DNA from 4 places in the Mongoliitalea daihaiensis genome. Region 1 is predicted to be linked to each of the others. Evidence: riboswitches for the same ligand, from Rfam matches in the RefSeq annotation. Region 1 holds a riboswitch; each other region holds the start of a gene.

What was found. Region 1 has a riboswitch for S-adenosylmethionine ahead of IPZ59_RS07410 (O-acetylhomoserine aminocarboxypropyltransferase/cysteine synthase family protein). Riboswitches for the same ligand answer to the same signal wherever they lie in the genome.
Region 2: another riboswitch for S-adenosylmethionine. It lies ahead of IPZ59_RS11180 (trans-sulfuration enzyme family protein); the one in region 1 lies ahead of IPZ59_RS07410 (O-acetylhomoserine aminocarboxypropyltransferase/cysteine synthase family protein).
Region 3: another riboswitch for S-adenosylmethionine. It lies ahead of IPZ59_RS12985 (homocysteine S-methyltransferase family protein); the one in region 1 lies ahead of IPZ59_RS07410 (O-acetylhomoserine aminocarboxypropyltransferase/cysteine synthase family protein).
Region 4: another riboswitch for S-adenosylmethionine. It lies ahead of IPZ59_RS11850 (homoserine O-acetyltransferase family protein); the one in region 1 lies ahead of IPZ59_RS07410 (O-acetylhomoserine aminocarboxypropyltransferase/cysteine synthase family protein).

What each region holds. Positions count from the first base shown of each region.
Region 1 is NZ_CP063779.1:1,745,739-1,749,952, reverse strand. It holds gene IPZ59_RS07420 (glycerophosphodiester phosphodiesterase family protein) at 1-749, opposite strand, end outside; gene IPZ59_RS07415 (DUF2721 domain-containing protein) at 742-1,188, opposite strand; SAM riboswitch class I at 1,410-1,515, shown strand; gene IPZ59_RS07410 (O-acetylhomoserine aminocarboxypropyltransferase/cysteine synthase family protein) at 1,671-2,969, shown strand; gene IPZ59_RS07405 (6-bladed beta-propeller) at 3,215-4,214, opposite strand, start outside.
Region 2 is NZ_CP063779.1:2,659,543-2,663,756, reverse strand. It holds gene msrB (peptide-methionine (R)-S-oxide reductase MsrB) at 1-119, shown strand, start outside; gene IPZ59_RS11190 (alpha-ketoglutarate-dependent dioxygenase AlkB family protein) at 108-707, opposite strand; gene IPZ59_RS11185 (hypothetical protein) at 808-1,218, shown strand; SAM riboswitch class I at 1,330-1,432, shown strand; gene IPZ59_RS11180 (trans-sulfuration enzyme family protein) at 1,638-2,807, shown strand; gene IPZ59_RS11175 (hypothetical protein) at 3,161-3,412, opposite strand; gene IPZ59_RS11170 (endonuclease/exonuclease/phosphatase family protein) at 3,638-4,214, opposite strand, start outside.
Region 3 is NZ_CP063779.1:3,066,251-3,070,464, forward strand. It holds gene IPZ59_RS12970 (PAS domain S-box protein) at 1-2, shown strand, start outside; gene IPZ59_RS12975 (hypothetical protein) at 48-1,355, shown strand; gene IPZ59_RS12980 (RidA family protein) at 1,352-1,915, opposite strand; SAM riboswitch class I at 2,040-2,139, shown strand; gene IPZ59_RS12985 (homocysteine S-methyltransferase family protein) at 2,195-3,241, shown strand; gene metH (methionine synthase) at 3,234-4,214, shown strand, end outside.
Region 4 is NZ_CP063779.1:2,820,165-2,824,378, forward strand. It holds gene IPZ59_RS11835 (UpxY family transcription antiterminator) at 1-1, shown strand, start outside; gene IPZ59_RS11840 (VOC family protein) at 1-390, opposite strand, end outside; gene IPZ59_RS11845 (DUF4221 family protein) at 518-1,636, shown strand; gene IPZ59_RS11850 (homoserine O-acetyltransferase family protein) at 1,640-2,695, opposite strand; SAM riboswitch class I at 2,833-2,942, opposite strand; gene IPZ59_RS11855 (succinate dehydrogenase/fumarate reductase iron-sulfur subunit) at 3,019-3,750, opposite strand; gene IPZ59_RS11860 (fumarate reductase/succinate dehydrogenase flavoprotein subunit) at 3,753-4,214, opposite strand, start outside.

The DNA.
Region 1 (4,214 bases):
CCGAGTTCGTGCAACTGCTGATTGAATGCCGCTGATCGCTCGGAGGTCCCTGTAAATGCAATCCAACGGTTTACAGGAATGCCTGAAGCTTGGAAACGTGCAAGTTCCTCCTCATTTCGGATACTCACCGACAACATCAAGTCTGAATGCAGGCGATGGATTTGTTGTGCTGCTTCCAAACTGTAAGTGATGACAGCTGCATATGGTTCAGCTTCATGCCTTTTGATGGCATCTACAATCATTTCAAAAGGAACCTCCCGCTTGATGTCTACTGTAAACAAGCTTTTTCCTTTCCCCCAAGCTAAAACTTCTTCCAAGGTTGGTACTTTAAAGTCAGTCACCGTTCCTTCTTTATCCACCAAGAATAAGTCTTGAATTTCTTCATAGGTGTGGTCAATAACTCGTCCTTTACCAGTAGTGGTCCGATCCAAGGTATTGTCATGCATCAAGACTAACACCGAGTCCTTGGTCAATGCTACATCAAATTCTATGATGGATGGAGTATGCTTCAAGGTGTTTTCGAAAGCCTCCAAAGAATTCTCTGGAAAGCCCGGATATGGGCCTCCCCGATGGGCGGAAACCATAGGAATTCTATCCGAAGACCAAGTATAAAAATCCTCAGTTTCTTGTAAATTTGTTAAGACAATTGTTTTTAAACGTTCTCCGCCCCAAGCTTCTTGAGCTTGTGTAACCGCGGCCTCCTTGCAAGATACAAGCAAAAAGAACCCTATAATCAGTAATTTATTCATCGTTTTTATCTTTTTTAAACCAAAAGCTTGAGGACCTTTTTTGAAATGCAGATTCCATATCCTGAATTTCTAAGGTCAGCGCTTGAGTTGAAATCAGGATTTCCACCATAGAAATTCCTAAAGACACCAATAAAGCCAACATGCTGCCAATAAATACATAATCTGCAGCCTCTTGGGCGTCAATAAAAATAAGAAACATACATATCACACAGAGCAAGAAACTCAAGACTCCGCACAACTGCATGTATTTGATCATGCTCAAGCGCTTTTTCAAGTTGTGAATTTGCTCAATAATTATCTCCTGCTCGGGATTTTCCAAGTATTTTTTGTGCAATCCCCGTATGAGATTAGCAATGGCCAAAAAGCGGTTTGTAAAAGCCAGCATCATCAACGTAATCGCAGAAAATAATAAGGCAGGGGTGGATAGTTGGAGCTCCATGGCTAGATTTTTTTGAATCTTAAAAGTGGGGAATAAAGCAGTAAAATAAAAATCGAATCTCAAAAGTTCCCGTGAAAAACAGGTTAGCTTAGGCATTTACTGCATAAAAACATCCTATTTTAAATAAAATACATAAACTCTATAATTTTTGTAGACTTTTATTTGCATTTGTGTCTAAGCATTCCTTTCTTTGCATCATCCTTTCACTTTTTAGGTGTTGGGATTTATACAGAAGAGGCGAGAGATGGGCTCTACGACCCTCTGGCAACCAATCGAACTATCGAAAAGGTGCCAATTCCCACCAAGCATTCCTTGGAACTATAAATTCTTGACCATATGATATACATTGCTTACTACCCTTTCTTATTCACTTGGCTTCATCTTGATTACAGATTAACGGTATCAACGATTGGCTTGCACGATAACATCTAGGTTTTCGGACCATAGTTAACTAATAATCATAAATTTAAACTTCAATATCCATGGCTTATCGATTTGAAACCTTGCAGCTACATGCAGGACAGAACCCCGACCCAACAACCAATTCCAGAGCGGTCCCCATTTATCAAACCACCTCCTACGTGTTCAATTCCGCTGAACACGGCGCAAATTTGTTTGCGCTAAAAGAGTTCGGGAATATCTATACCCGTATCATGAACCCCACCACAGATGTCTTCGAGCAGCGACTCGCAGCGTTGGAAGGTGGAGTAGCAGCGGTGGCAACTTCCTCAGGACAGGCAGCTCAATTCTTGGCCTTGAATAATATCATTCAGGCAGGAGAAAACTTTGTCTCCAGCCCTTCGCTCTATGGCGGTACCTACAATCAGTTTAAAGTGGCTTTCAAAAGAATCGGCATCACTGCCAAATTCGCCAAAGGGAACAATGCAGAAGATTTCGAACCATTGATTGATGAACATACCAAAGCTATCTATCTGGAAACCATCGGGAATCCTGAATTCAATATCCCAGACTTCGAAGCCTTTGCCAAACTGGCCCAGAAATACGACTTACCCTTGGTGGTGGATAACACCTTTGGAGCAGGAGGCTATTTATGCCAGCCAATTAAGCACGGAGCCAATATCGTCACTTCCTCTGCCACCAAGTGGATTGGAGGACACGGAACTTCCATAGGCGGCATCATCGTCGATGGAGGAAATTACAATTGGGGTAATGGCAAATTCCCACAATTCTCCGAACCATCAGAGGGCTATCATGGATTGAATTTCTGGGAAGTGTTTGGAGAAAACAATCCATTGGGATTACCCAATATTTCCTTTGCCATGAGGACCAGAGTAGAAGGATTGAGAGACTTTGGACCAGCCTTAAGCCCCTTCAATTCCTTTTTGTTGCTACAAGGACTGGAAACTCTCTCCCTGCGGGTGCAACGAACCGTAGAGAATGCTTTGGCATTGGCAACTTGGCTGGAAAACCATCCAAAAGTGCAGAAAGTAAACTATCCCGGACTCCCTTCCTCTCCCCATCATGCACTCGGCAAAAAATACCTGACTCATGGCTTTGGAGGAGTGTTGAGCTTCGAACTAAAAGGTGATAAAGAAAGCACCAGCCAGTTTATCAGTGAATTGAAATTGGTCTCTCACCTGGCAAATGTAGGCGATGCAAAAACCTTGATCATTCAACCATCTGCAACCACCCATCAGCAACTAAGCCAAGAAGAACAAACGGCTGCGGGAGTAACTCCAACCATGCTTCGGGTATCTTTGGGAATCGAGCACATTGAAGATATCAAAGAAGATTTCCAGCAGGCTTTTGATAAGCTCTAAATGCAAAAAAATACACCTGTCAGCGTATACATCTCCTGACAGGTGTACTTTTCTAATAAATGGGTAAGCGCAAAATAGCTACACGCTAGTCGGTCTCTAACTTTACGAAATAATGCCCATCTTCGATGTGGTATGGGTAATGGGGTGTTTTACCTAAGGCTTTATAGCTGCCTTGAGAAATGTCCAGTTACAAGACTTCATAGGGTACTCCAGTATACTATGTGTGTATATTTTTTAAAAATTTTTTACTTAAAAGAAAACAGCACCAAAACTTTATCTTCCCTATCGATATCATCAAAGCTTTCGAAGTTTTTCTTTATCGGACGAGTTTCCTTGATGCTTTTAATGTCTTTTGAATTCAAAGTTCCGATAAATTCACCTTCTTTTGTTACTCCTAGAATCCTCTCAATATAAGCTCCTTTCAAATGTTCAGAAAACAAATTTTTGGAGTCATATAAAACTTCATTTTTCATATCATAAATAAATACTTCAAATCCTTCAGAACTTAACCCCATAAAAGTGATATATTTTCCCACTTCATAAAGATCATTTATACCAGCCAAAGAGTTTGAATTCCAAAATTGCTGGAACTGTTCTTCATATGGTAAGGAAAAATAATCATTAGGAATTTTTCTCCTCCCAAAATCCACAGCAAATTTGACAGAAACCTCCTCTGTTTTATGATTGTATTCGTAAATAGTATCTCTTGCTCCAATGGAAAAAATGGCACGATCACCTGATTTAAAGAGAGAATTTACATTTACAATCGGTGAATTATCTAGCTTTTCGTCAAAAGGGACCCAACTTTTATCTAAGCCAAGCTTTTTATGCAAAACAACATTATCACTAAAATCCATATGTGACAGATTCAAAGTAAATCTATCTTTACCAAAGACCACAAATTCTTTTACATAGGAATTAGGACTTACCTTGAACTCTTCTATAAAACTACCTTTGGGATCGTAAACCATTTCCTTTGGCAAATCCATTGGTATTATCCAAAGTTTTTGATGTTCTTCATCCCAAATTACTTCTTGTATGAATTTAAATTCTTTTGGACCTACACCATGTTCATGAATGTGATTGATATATTCTCCATTTAAATCATAAATAAAAACAGCTTTACTATATGATTTATCACTAATAATAAAGTCCTCATCAGCATGAATTACTTTTTCTACATTCACGATTTGAGAGAATTGATTTTCTTTTAACCTAACTAGCCTTAAGCTTCCCACATCAAGC
Region 2 (4,214 bases), 910 kb from region 1:
ATGATGGGCCGGAACCAACCAATCTTCGCTATTGCATGAATTCTGCTGCTATGAAGTTTATACCCTTAGCAGATATGGATAAAGAAGGTTATGGAACCTACAAATGGTTAGTACAGTAATTTTCGAAAAGTTAAATTAATTCTACCCCCCAAAACCTTTTTGGTTTTGGGGATTTGATGTTCCCAATAGTGCTGACACTCCCCCTTCATTAAGAGCAGCGATCCATTTTCCAAGGCTATAGATTGCTTCATCGATTTTGTTTGATAGTGCCGCAATTGAAATGCTCTGGATGCCCCAAAACTTACGGATGCAATAGTTGGGTTTTCTCCGAGAACTTTTTCATTATCCCTATGCCAGCCCATACTATCAGCCCCATGACGGTAATAATTCAATAAAACATGGGTGAAGGTCTCCTCAGACACTTGCTCCACGGCCTTTTTGATTTCTAACAAAAAATCTGTCCATGCAACAGGAATCATTTCAATGCCAGAGTATCCATAGGGTCTCTCAGGATCACCATACAAAGCTGTGAGTCTAGGTTGCATCACTTGTTTGCCAAACATCCATATAGGTTCTTGCTTCCAAGCAATTTCCTGTGTCAAACGATGCCAATAAGTCCTGCACTGTTCATCACTGAAAAATGCTTGATAATAGAAGGCCTCCCCTTGGGCGGGTAATAAATTACGATCCGATGAAAACTGAAACATTTGCATGGTATTGAAATAAAATTTGAGGACAGAATGTTTTTAAGATTGTAAAATGAAAGCAGCTTTTCTTACATTTATTGGAATTTAAACACAGCATATCATGGGAAAATTTTTAAAAGTAAGCATTCCAATAATCATCCTCGTATTGGTAGCCTTGGTATATTGGCGATATTTCTTCGTATTCGGAGAAGGAGTCAAAGGAGGAACACTCAATTATTTTGAAAAAAAAGGATTTGTTTTTAAGACTTGGGAAGGACGCTTGGTTCAGGATGGCTTTCAAAGTCCATCGGCAGGTGCTCTTCAAAGTAATGAATTTAGATTCAGTGCCCAAGGAGATGAAGTAGCCCAGCAATTGGAAAGAGCAAGTGGTCGCTTTGTGGAACTACGCTACAAGGAATATCTGAGCCCACTTCCTTGGAGAGGAGCTGCAAAATTTGTGGTCTACGAAGTTTTAGAAGTAGGAGATCGGGAGACCAATTCCAAGAAAGATATTCCAGCGATGACCAACTAGCCTTTCGAGACTCTTTGATCATATAGATTCAAAGGACATTCTCTTGAAAAGCCATTAACAAATTTGCTTTTCAAGGAGACTGTCCTTTTCTTTGTGCCAGATTCTTTATCGAATTTATAAAGAAGAGGTAAGAGACCAGGCTCCGTGACCCTCTGGCAACCATTCCCCCTCAAGGAAAAGGTGCCAAAACCTGCCCCTAGGGGAACTATAAATTGACGATTATGTACAAAACAATTACTACCTTCAACCTTACTTTCTTTCCTTTATCGGAACATCTTACCGGTATTTTTAATGGATCTACTAGCAGGCGTCATACAAGCGCAAGCGAGTATAGGAGTAATTTAGATCGTCATCACCTACCCTTACCAGTATCCTTCCATAGTTTAAAAAAAACAATAACTCATTGATTAAGCAATCCCATGTCTAATTTTGAAACCAACGCTATCCGAAATATCCCTAGTAATCCCAATCAACGGGAGCACTCCATCCCTATTTCATTGACCTCTTCTTTTACCTTTGAAAGTGCAGAAGAAGCCCGTCAACTGTTTGCCGAAGAAGTGGAGGGAAATATCTATTCCCGATACTCCAATCCTAATACTGCAGAATTGATTCATAAATTATGCGTGGCTGAAGAAACGGAAGCGGGAATCGCCACTGCCTCAGGAATGGCAGCAATGTTTGGTTCAATAGCATCTCTTTTACAGCAGGGAGACCATATCTTGGCTGCACGCTCCTTATTTGGATCTACACACCAACTGTTGACTAAAGTATTTCCTAAATGGGGCATAACCTCCACCTATGGGGATATTTCAGACTATCAAAATTGGGATCAGTTAGTGCAGCCAACTACCAAAATGCTTTTTTTAGAAACGCCATCCAATCCAGGTTTGGAGATCATTGATTTGGAATGGGCTGGAAAATTTGCTGCTGCCCATAACCTAATTTTGGTGGTCGACAATTGCTTTGCCACCCCTTATCTGCAGCAACCTGCCAAATGGGGAGCCCATATAGTGACACATTCAGCAACAAAATTCATTGACGGACAAGGACGAGTGTTGGGAGGATTGATTTTGGGAACTAAGGAATTGATGGATGAAGTCACTTACTTCACCCGACACACTGGACCTTCTATGTCTCCTTTCAATGCTTGGGTGTTGTCAAAAAGCATGGAGACTTTGGCCGTGAGAATGGACAGGCATTGCAGCAATGCATTGGCAGTAGCTTCATACTTCCAAGAAAGTAAGGATATAGAATTTGTCAAATATCCATTTCTTCCTAGCCATCCCCAGTATGAGCTAGCAAAAAAGCAAATGAAATTGGGGGGCGGTATCATCACGCTCAATCTACATGGTGGTTTGGTGAGAGCCCAACGCTTCATTGATCAGTTACAGATGATTTCTATCACGCCCAATCTCGGTGATAGCCGCAGCATTGTCACCCATCCTGCCTCCACTACTCATAGCAAACTTAGTCCGGAAGAGCGTGCTCTGGTAAGGATCACCGATGGTTTGGTACGGATTTCGGTAGGTCTGGAGCATCAGGATGATATTATTGCTGATATTGAGCGGGCGTTGGAGAAGTCGAGGTAAGATATTGGAATAGATTGATTTTGAGGGGTAGAGAGTGATATGTACTGACGCGATATAAATTGATACATGGTTAGCGGCGATGTAATTGTGCGTGTTAAATAGACGATTAATCTTTGAAAAACACCCGCTGCCTGCTGTCCGAGATTTGCAATCTCGGACTGGAGATAATGGGGATTTGCATTCCCTCTTTATTTGTGTAATTCATGTAGGGAATTTATGGGATTTTTGGTCAGGGGTGTAGCGGATTATGCTTTTCATGCGTACTAGCTATAATCAGACTGTTGACAGATGAAAAATCCAATCAAACTACTATTCTTACTCTGTTTTTTATTGACAAGTTCCTGCGAATTGTTTCACCGCAATGATCCTTTGATATGCACTTTAGACACAGCTTTTTGTAATCCTTTGTTACTAGATGACCAAGATAAGATAGGGATTCCTGTAGATGCTTTTCTAGGGAGCTTACCTTCTAATCTATCTGAAACAGAAATAGTCGATAGACTTAAAAAATGGATAATTTGTAAAAGTTGTGTAGTCTCTATTGATTTTTCTTGTGTTTCTTGTTTGTTTTCATTTCCTCCCCAAAGCCGAATAGGATTTTCCATCACAAAAGATGGTCAGAGACAAACCTTAGCACTTGATATACTGATGAGCGAACAGCCGAGGTTTATGAGGGTATTTGAGCTCTTGGATTGATTAGTTGATCGAGTAAGAAAGCCTACTTGCTCAGCTAAGTTATAAAAAATCAATATTTCCATCATCAAAAATTAGTACCGATTCATTCAAACCCTTCATCCTCTTAACGCAAATTTAAAGGCTCCTGATTGAGTCTATTTGAACCATATTCTTGCAAAAACCGGAAAGTGATCAGAGGGGTATTTTTTTCCATAATTGTCAGACAAAACAGCATATTTTGTTACACCTATTTGCTCACTGACAAAAATATAATCAATCCTTCTATCGGGCATCATGTCCCAGTTAAAGGCATTAAACGTACCGATAGGCCCATGAGGCGCTTGCTCTGACAGCTCATAACTATCCTTTAAAAAATCAGATTGAATGATGGTCTTATACGCTATGTTATCAGGTGTCACATTCAAATCTCCCATGAAAATAACTGGATCGTTCTTACTATTAAGCTCTTTAATTTTTCCCATGATCAGTTTACTGCTTTCTTCTCTAGCTTTTTGTCCAACATGATCATAGTGGGCATTGAATACCCAAAAAACGATCCCCTCCTCTGTTTGAAATTGACCAAAAGAGCAAATTCTATTCATGGCAGCATCCCAACCGACGCTTGGAATAGTTGGAGTTTCAGATAACCAAAAGTCTCCCTTTTGAAGTAATTTAAATGTGAGGGGATCATAAAATATTGCACTATGCTCCCCTGTATTTCCACCATCATCT
Region 3 (4,214 bases), 1.3 Mb from region 1:
GATGTTTGCCCAACATTAGGCGTATTTTTGAGTACAAAATTGGTGCGATGAAAAAAATTGTAGGGCTTCTAATCAGTCTTTTGTTTTTCCACGAACTACATGCCCAAAGTAATTTGAGCAATCGTTCGACTTTTTATGGAACTATTGGGACGACTAGTGCTAATTTGAGGGAGTTTAATAATCTATTGGAAGACAAAGGGTTAAGTTCTTTGAGAAAGGGGTACTCCAATTATACAATTGGGTATATGGCCCGGTTCAATGATTTTATTTTAGGCCTTGAAGTAATCCAAAGTACGAGCCCTCGAGCAGACTTTGATGATTATCAAATCGGTTACCGAACCTCGCGGGCGATGCTAAACGTGGGTTTTTCTTTTACCGAAGAGGGAAGGTTTCAATTGATTCATTACATGGCTATTGGAACTGGCTCATTGAATTTTCAAATGATTAATCCCGAGGAGCCATCAACTTTTAATCAGTTTATGACAGACCCAAGGCAAGGATTTATTTTGAGAGATGGAGATATTCACCGTGGTAGTTTGAATTTGACAGGTTTTCTAACAGAATTCGGTTTTCATTTAGCATATGATTTTCCGATCCCTGGAAGAAATGAAGCCTTGGAACTGATTGCGAAGTTTGGGTATTCCTTTTCACCATTTGAAGATTCATGGAAACTCAATGGCATGAGTTTTAGCTCTACGCAGAGTGGAGCGTTTTTGCGAGTGGGGGCAGGGATATCTATCCCAGATCATAATTACTTTTATAAAGATGCCGATATAGGGGTTCATTTTTTGGGAAGTATGAATTTTACCAGTCCTACAAATCTCAATGAAAAATTAGCAGAGAACGGCCTAAATACCTTTGGAGGCAGACCAAATAATTGGGGATTGAAGGTTCTTGGATATAACAAAGATTGGTTATATGGAGTCGATTTGTATAACCTCGGCATGAGTGGACAAGCCAATGAACAGTACAATCATACCCTCAACTCCGTCCGACTTTATGCCAATCTAGGGAAAAAGTTTTTTGAATTCAAAAACATTGAAATGGGTGTTCTGGGAGGTCTTGGATATGGAAATCTTCGCTATACCTTGATAAACCCATCCAAACCGGATTTTCCTACGTTGTTTGAAAACCCCAATTTTGATGGGAGACTTACAGGCAGGGGATTGATGGTCAAGCCAGAGGTATATCTTGGATATGGGCTTCCGCTGGCTTTAGGTAAATTCTTTAAATTATTTGCAGCAGTACATGCAGGATACGAGCAGCCTATAGGTGCCTACAGATTAGGAGATCTAGGTATGAGCTCTTACATGAGCAATCCCTATGTGCAATTCAGTATTGGTATCAGGCCTTAGTCCTCTACTTCTACGATCAGTTCGATCTCTACAGCAAAACCTAATGGAAGGGAGTTCATGCCGACAGCGGATCGGGCATGTTTTCCCTTTTCCCCAAAAACATCTACCATCAAATCGGAAAATCCATTGATTACTTGTGGGTGCTGAGTGAAATCACTGTCAGCATGGACCATGCCGAATACCTTCACAATTTGTTTTACTCGATTCAAATCTCCAAGTTCTGCCTTCAATACGGCTAATTGTGCAATGCCGGTCAATCTTGCAGCTTCTCTTCCTTCATCTATACTTAGATCCTTTCCAACTTTTCCTAGTATATACCCTCCTTCTGGAAGTTGAGGTCCTTTCCCAGCTAAAAATAGGAGATTTCCTGTCCGAACAACATGTACGTAATTTGCAAGGGGTGTGGAAAGTTCAGGTAGGAAAATTCCCAGTTCTTGGAGTTTTGCCTCCGCGTCCCAGGTATTATTTTCAGCTGCAGGTGAGCTTGGAGTTCGTGTTACACCATCATTATTTGGTGTACAACCAAGAATAAAGAGCCCTATTATAATCAAATATCTCATGGGATGTTTTTTTTATTTACAATTTAAGCAATGTTTCTCCTCAATTTTGAAGATTTCATTTTTTTGAAGGTATAATTTTGTAAAAAAGTCCAATAAATTCACCTTTTGTCCGTACTTTTGAGCTTGCTTATCGAGAAAGACTGAGGGATGGGCCCTATGACGTCTTAGCAACCTGTATTCAAGGTGCTAACTCCCCTTCCGGAAATGCCGGAAAAAGATGAGCGGTTGATTCTCTTTTTATCTTCCGGTTCTACTCGTATAAGCTTTTTATGAACGATTATGAAAAACAGAACGGAACAGTTATTATCACTTGCGCAACAAAAAGTCTTGATCTTAGATGGAGCCATGGGCACCATGATTCAGCGCTACAAGCTATCGGAACAGGATTTCAGAACGCCCGAACTAGCCAATCATCCCAAACCATTGAAAGGGAATAATGACTTGTTGTCCCTTTCCCGACCTGACATCATCAAGGCAATCCATGCTGCTTATTTTGAAGCAGGTGCAGATATCATCGAAACCAACACGTTTTCAGGAACATCCATTGCACAGGAAGATTATGGACTTTCTCAGCTGGCGTATACGATCAATTTTGAATCAGCCAAAATTGCCCGAGAAGTTGCGGATGAATTTTCAGCTAAAAATCCAGCTTGCCCTCGGTTTGTAGCAGGTGCATTGGGTCCAACCAATAGGACTGCATCTCTTTCTCCGGATGTCAACGACCCAGGGTATCGTGCGATTACATTCGATCAATTGGTAACTGCTTATGAAGAACAAGTAAAAGGATTGTTGGATGGGGGATCAGATATCTTATTGGTGGAAACCATTTTCGATACACTCAATGCAAAAGCGGCATTGTATGCAATTCAAGAAGTCTTTGAGCAGCGAAACATTCCTTTAAATCCCGAAGAGGGTGGGATTCCTGTCATGATTTCTGGCACTATTACAGATGCTTCGGGACGAACGCTTTCTGGGCAAACTACTGAGGCTTTTTTAATCTCTGTATCTCATGTGCCTCTGTTTTCAGTAGGATTAAATTGTGCCTTGGGCGCCAAAGAACTGAGACCATATCTGAAGGTTTTGGCTGAAAATGCTCCATTTCTGGTATCTGCATATCCCAATGCAGGGTTACCCAATGAATTTGGTCAATATGATCAGGGCGCAACAGAAATGGCAGATCAGATTGAGGTCTTTTTGAAAGAAGGCTTTGTGAATATTTTGGGGGGATGTTGTGGGACTACTCCAGAGCATATTCAGGCGATTGCAAGTATAGCGGCTAATTATAGTCCCCGAAGAAGAACATTTGAAGTAGAACGTGATGAGTAAGATCAGAAATAGTCAAGTTTTGAAATTATCTGGTTTGGAGCCATTGGTTTTCACACCTGAAATCAATTTTGTCAACGTAGGAGAGCGAACCAACGTGACAGGCTCCAAAAAATTTGCCCGTTTGATTCTCAACAGTCAATACGATGAGGCCTTGGATGTGGCTTTGGATCAGGTTAGAGGTGGAGCACAGGTCTTGGATGTGTGTATGGATGAAGGGATGTTGGATGGAGTGGCTGCTATGACACGCTTTTTAAATTTGATTGCTTCCGAACCGGAAATCAGCCGTATTCCTATTATGATTGATTCTTCTAGATGGGAGATTATTGTGGCAGGATTGAAATGTGTGCAAGGGAAGAGTATTGTGAATTCCATCAGTTTGAAAAATGGAGAAGCGGAATTCATTCATCAAGCAAAAACCATCAAGAAATTTGGAGCAGCGGTGGTAGTGATGGCTTTTGATGAAAAAGGCCAAGCTGATACATACGAGCGGAGAGTGGAGATATGTAAACGCAGTTATGATTTGTTGGTGGAGGTGGTCAACTTCAATCCACATGACATCATCTTTGATCCGAATATATTCCCGGTAGCTACCGGCATGGAAGAACATAGACGCAACGCTTTGGATTTTTTCTTGGCTACTCAATGGATCAAGCAAAATCTCCCTGGAGCAAAGGTCAGTGGAGGGGTGAGTAATGTCAGTTTTTCTTTCCGTGGCAATGACCGAGTACGGGAAGCCATGCATGCGGCATTTTTGTACCATGCTATCAAACATGGAATGGATATGGGAATTGTCAATCCCACGATGTTGGAAGTATACGATGATATTCCAAAGGATTTATTGGAAAAGGTAGAAGATGTACTTTTTGATCGAAAGGATACCGCGACTGAAGCCTTGTTGGAGTTTGCCGAAACAGTCAAATCAGCTGGTAAAAAAGAGGTAGTCAATGAGGCTTGGCGCTCAGATAATGTAGAA
Region 4 (4,214 bases), 1.1 Mb from region 1:
ATATTCCCAAATTCCTTTGGGTACGATCTCCAATACGTGCCCAAAAGGGTCTTCAAAATAAAAACTTTGAAGATTATCTCTCCAGCCTTGTTCATGTGTGATATTGATGCCCTTAGCCAATAGCTTTGATTTTGTTTGTAGATAATCTTTTTTATTGACTTCGAATGCGATGTGCTGCTTGCCTTTAGCATAATGCGCTGGGAGTGAAGTCTCTTTAGCTGTCACCTCAGGAATAAAGCATAGTAAGACAGAAGTACCACAGCGAAAGAAAATATGCCTTCCACTTACTTTTGAAATCATGGGCATTTCCAACGTGTCACCATAGAAATCCTCTGCCAAATCCAAATCGGAAATGTACAAGCAAATTTCTTTGATTTGTGTGAATTTCATGGGATTAAACTAGTAAAAAAGTAAGATTTGTCCAATGAAATTTGTTTGAGCTTATGTCTGTACATGTAAGTGGTTAAAAAATTAGTTGCATAGTTGAAACTTAATTTTTAAATTTAAATTAAAAACGATGATTCGACACTTTTTCTTCGCTGTAATTGGATTGCTGCTGCTATCCTGTGGTACTAAATCCGACAAAATCGATGCGCTCATTTTTGAATTGACAGGACAAACCAAGCAGCTCCAGTTACCAGAAGGTTGGGGACAGTTTAATCTTGGATGGAGGGTGTCGCCCGCTGGCAACATCTTAGTGATTAACAATCCTACTTCGGAAATTGCCATTTATAAGGACATTGAGGATGCATCTCCTTTGGTTATCAAGTTAGAAGAAGATGGTCCAGATGGTTTAGACGGACCTAGACAGGATATTCAATGGGGGTATGATGAGTCATTTTGGGTTTCGACTTTTGGCGATAAACTAATTCAATTCGATGCAGAAGGCACTATTCTTCAACGGGTTTCTATACCCACTGAGAGGCTTTTGGCTCAAAATGTTTCACTTTTGAATTTTAATTTTATTGTGGAGGAATCTAGTATTTACTTTCCTGCGGCACCGTTGACATTTGCTTGGAATACCTTAAGTGTAGAAGAAATTCAAAAAACACCTAATTTGCTTCGTTTGGATTTGGAATCGAATGAAATCAGTGTTGTTTCCACTTACTCTACCGATTTTTTAGGAACTAACCTGAATAAAAATATCATGCCTACCTTATTTAGAGGACTGAATGGTGCAGTAATCATCAATCACAATTTTAAGGATATTTGGGCCTTCCAAGAAGGAGAATTGCTGCAAAAAGAAGTTTCTTTTAGTCAATTTTCCCCTATGCCTCCTTCCTCTTCAAAAGATATTTTTGAAGATATGGATGAAATTATGCGGTTGTTAAATTATTCAGATGCTTATTGGGAGCTCTTTCCATTACCAAAACAGCAATTGCTTGCTAGAATTGTAAAGTTTGAGGAAAAACCTGAAGAAGAGGTTTTTGGAATGGAATTTATTCCTTCCAAATGGGGAATGATTTTGGTGAACTCTACCTATGAAAAGCAAGGTGAATTCTTGTTTCCTTCAAATTCCTACAATCCTCAATTACTTTATTCCGATCTGGCAGGAATGTGGGTTTGCACGACACATCCCAACCGAGCGGATATAGAAGAGGGCGTATTGGTCTTCGAGCTTTTGATTACCAAGTAACCCTCAAAGCGTATCTTCTAAATAGAAACTACTGAGAATATAACTCATTTGTTCATATTCTATAAGAAATGCATCATGTCCCAAATGAGAGCTAATTTCCCGATAGGTTCCTTTGGGTACATTCTTAGCAATGAATTGGGATTCTTCCTTTAAAAACAGCATATCGGTATCCACCCCAATGGCCAAAACCTTGCTAGGTATTTGTTGTAAGGCTAATGTCAGTCCGCCTCTTTTTCTTCCCAAGTCATGGGAGTCCATCGATTTGCTCAAGGCCCAGTAAGAAAAAGCATTGAAGCGCTGGGAAAGTTTCTGACCTTGGTATTGGAGGTAAGAGGAGATGCGGTAGTTGTCCAGTTTTTCTTCTTGATCTTCTTGTTTGAGTTCAAAATCTTTGGGATGCCGATAGGAAAGCATGGCTATGGCGCGTGCTGTCTTGAGGCCTTCTTTGCCAGCATTTGGCTGCCGTTCGCCCCAGGTACAATCAGAAGCGATGGCCATTCGCTGCGTTTCGTTAAAGCCCCGTATCCATGGCGTAGCTTTGGCATTAGATGCTATGATAATGCTGTGTCTAACTCGATCTTGGAGGAGATATGACCATTCCAATCCTACTTGACCTCCCAAGGAACCACCAATAATGGTGTCTATGCTCTCAATTTCAAGATGTTGTCTCAGCAAGTCCAAAGAATTCGCCATATCTCGGGGTGTGACATGCGGGAAGTCATAATAATAGAAATCTCCGGTAATTGGGTTCACTGAAAGGGGAGAGGTACTGCCATAACTGGAACCCAATAAATTAGCACAGATAATAAAATGCTTGGATGGATCATAGAAGCGGTCCTCACCGATGAGTCCACTCCACCAATCTGATACCTTTGCATCGCCTGTTAATGCATGGATAACCCATATCACATTGTCTTTGGAAGCATTGAGATTACCCATGGTCGTATAGGATAACTCAAATTCGGGTAAAACTTCTCCGGATTCTAGTGTAAAGGATTCACGATGGATAAAGGTATCTTGACTCATATCGATGGTATAATAACTGCTGATCAAATTCATGGGAAAGGTAAACTAAGAAGATGTAACACAAGTAAATGCGATTGGCCCAAAGCCAATGGAAGAAACGAATAGGATTAATCGTTTGCTTTTGAATAAGATGTGTTAATGCTGTATGGGTATACGTATCATAACTGTTGAATTTATAGTTCCGAAGGGAGATATTCCAATCGGCAGGAATTGGCACCTTTCCACACGGATGGTTGCCAGAGGGTCTCAGAGCCTGTCTCTCGCCTCTTCTATATAAATCCAAGCACTAAAAAGTGAAAGGATACTGCAAAGTAATAGTTGGAATTTGGATTATCCAACGATTACTAAATATTTTTTTAAGCTTTCCAATATTCTGAATTCATCCGTACGATATTCGCAACAGAAATCCCTTGTGGACAGACTGCTTCACAGGCTTTGGTCATGGTGCAAGAGCCAAAGCCTTCCGCATCCATTTGAGCTACCATGGATTTGACGCGCTTACCAGCTTCTACACTTCCTTGTGGCAACATGGCTAAATGACTGATTTTGGCCCCTGTAAAGAGAGCTGCACTGGCATTTTTACACATAGCTACACAAGCACCACAACCGATACATGCAGCTGAGTCAAAAGCTTCTTCGGCTAATTCATGTGAGATTCGGGTACTGTTAGCTTCAGGAGCTTGCCCTGTATTGACACTGATGTAGCCACCGGCCATGATGATACGATCAAAAGCTCTCCGGTCTATACAAAGGTCTTTTTTGATGGGGAAGGCTTTGGCACGGAAAGGCTCGATGACTAAAGTTTCTCCACTTTTAAAACTTCTCAAATGGGTTTGACAAGTAGTCACACCTTTTTCCGGGCTATGAATATTTCCATTGATAACAAAGCCACATTGTCCACAGATACCTTCTCTACAATCTGAGTCAAATGCTACAGGTTCCTTGCCTTCCAAAATGAGCTGCTCATTTAACACATCCAACATCTCTGGTACTGACATCTCTGGATGTAAATCAATCAACTCATACGTTTCAAATGATCCTTTGGATACATTGGATGCTTGTCTCCATATTTTTAATGTTAGTTTCATCATCAGGTGTAGGTACGTTCTTGTGGTTTGATAAATTCAAAATGTAAGTCTTCCTTGTGGAGTTTAAAGTTGCCATCTGCATATTCCCATGCAGATACAAATTGATAGTTTAAATCATCCCTTTTGGCTTCTCCTCCGGGAGTTTGATGTTCTACTCTAAAGTGTGCGCCACAGGATTCCTCGCGTTGCAAAGCATCGTGGAAGATTAACTGAGCAAGTTCTAAATAGTCTTCAACTCGGGCGGCTTTTTCCAATTCCATGTTCAATTGTTTGGCATTACCGGGGACTTTTAAATGGGTGTAGAATTCTTGTTGCAGGGCTTTGATTTTTTCAAGTCCTGCTTCCATGACGGATTTTTCACGAGCTAGCCCACATTCTTTGGTAAGGATGGTTCCTAATGCTCTGTGGAATTGTTCGGCAGTTTTATTACCGCCGATCTGAAGCAATCGTTGGATTCGTTTTTC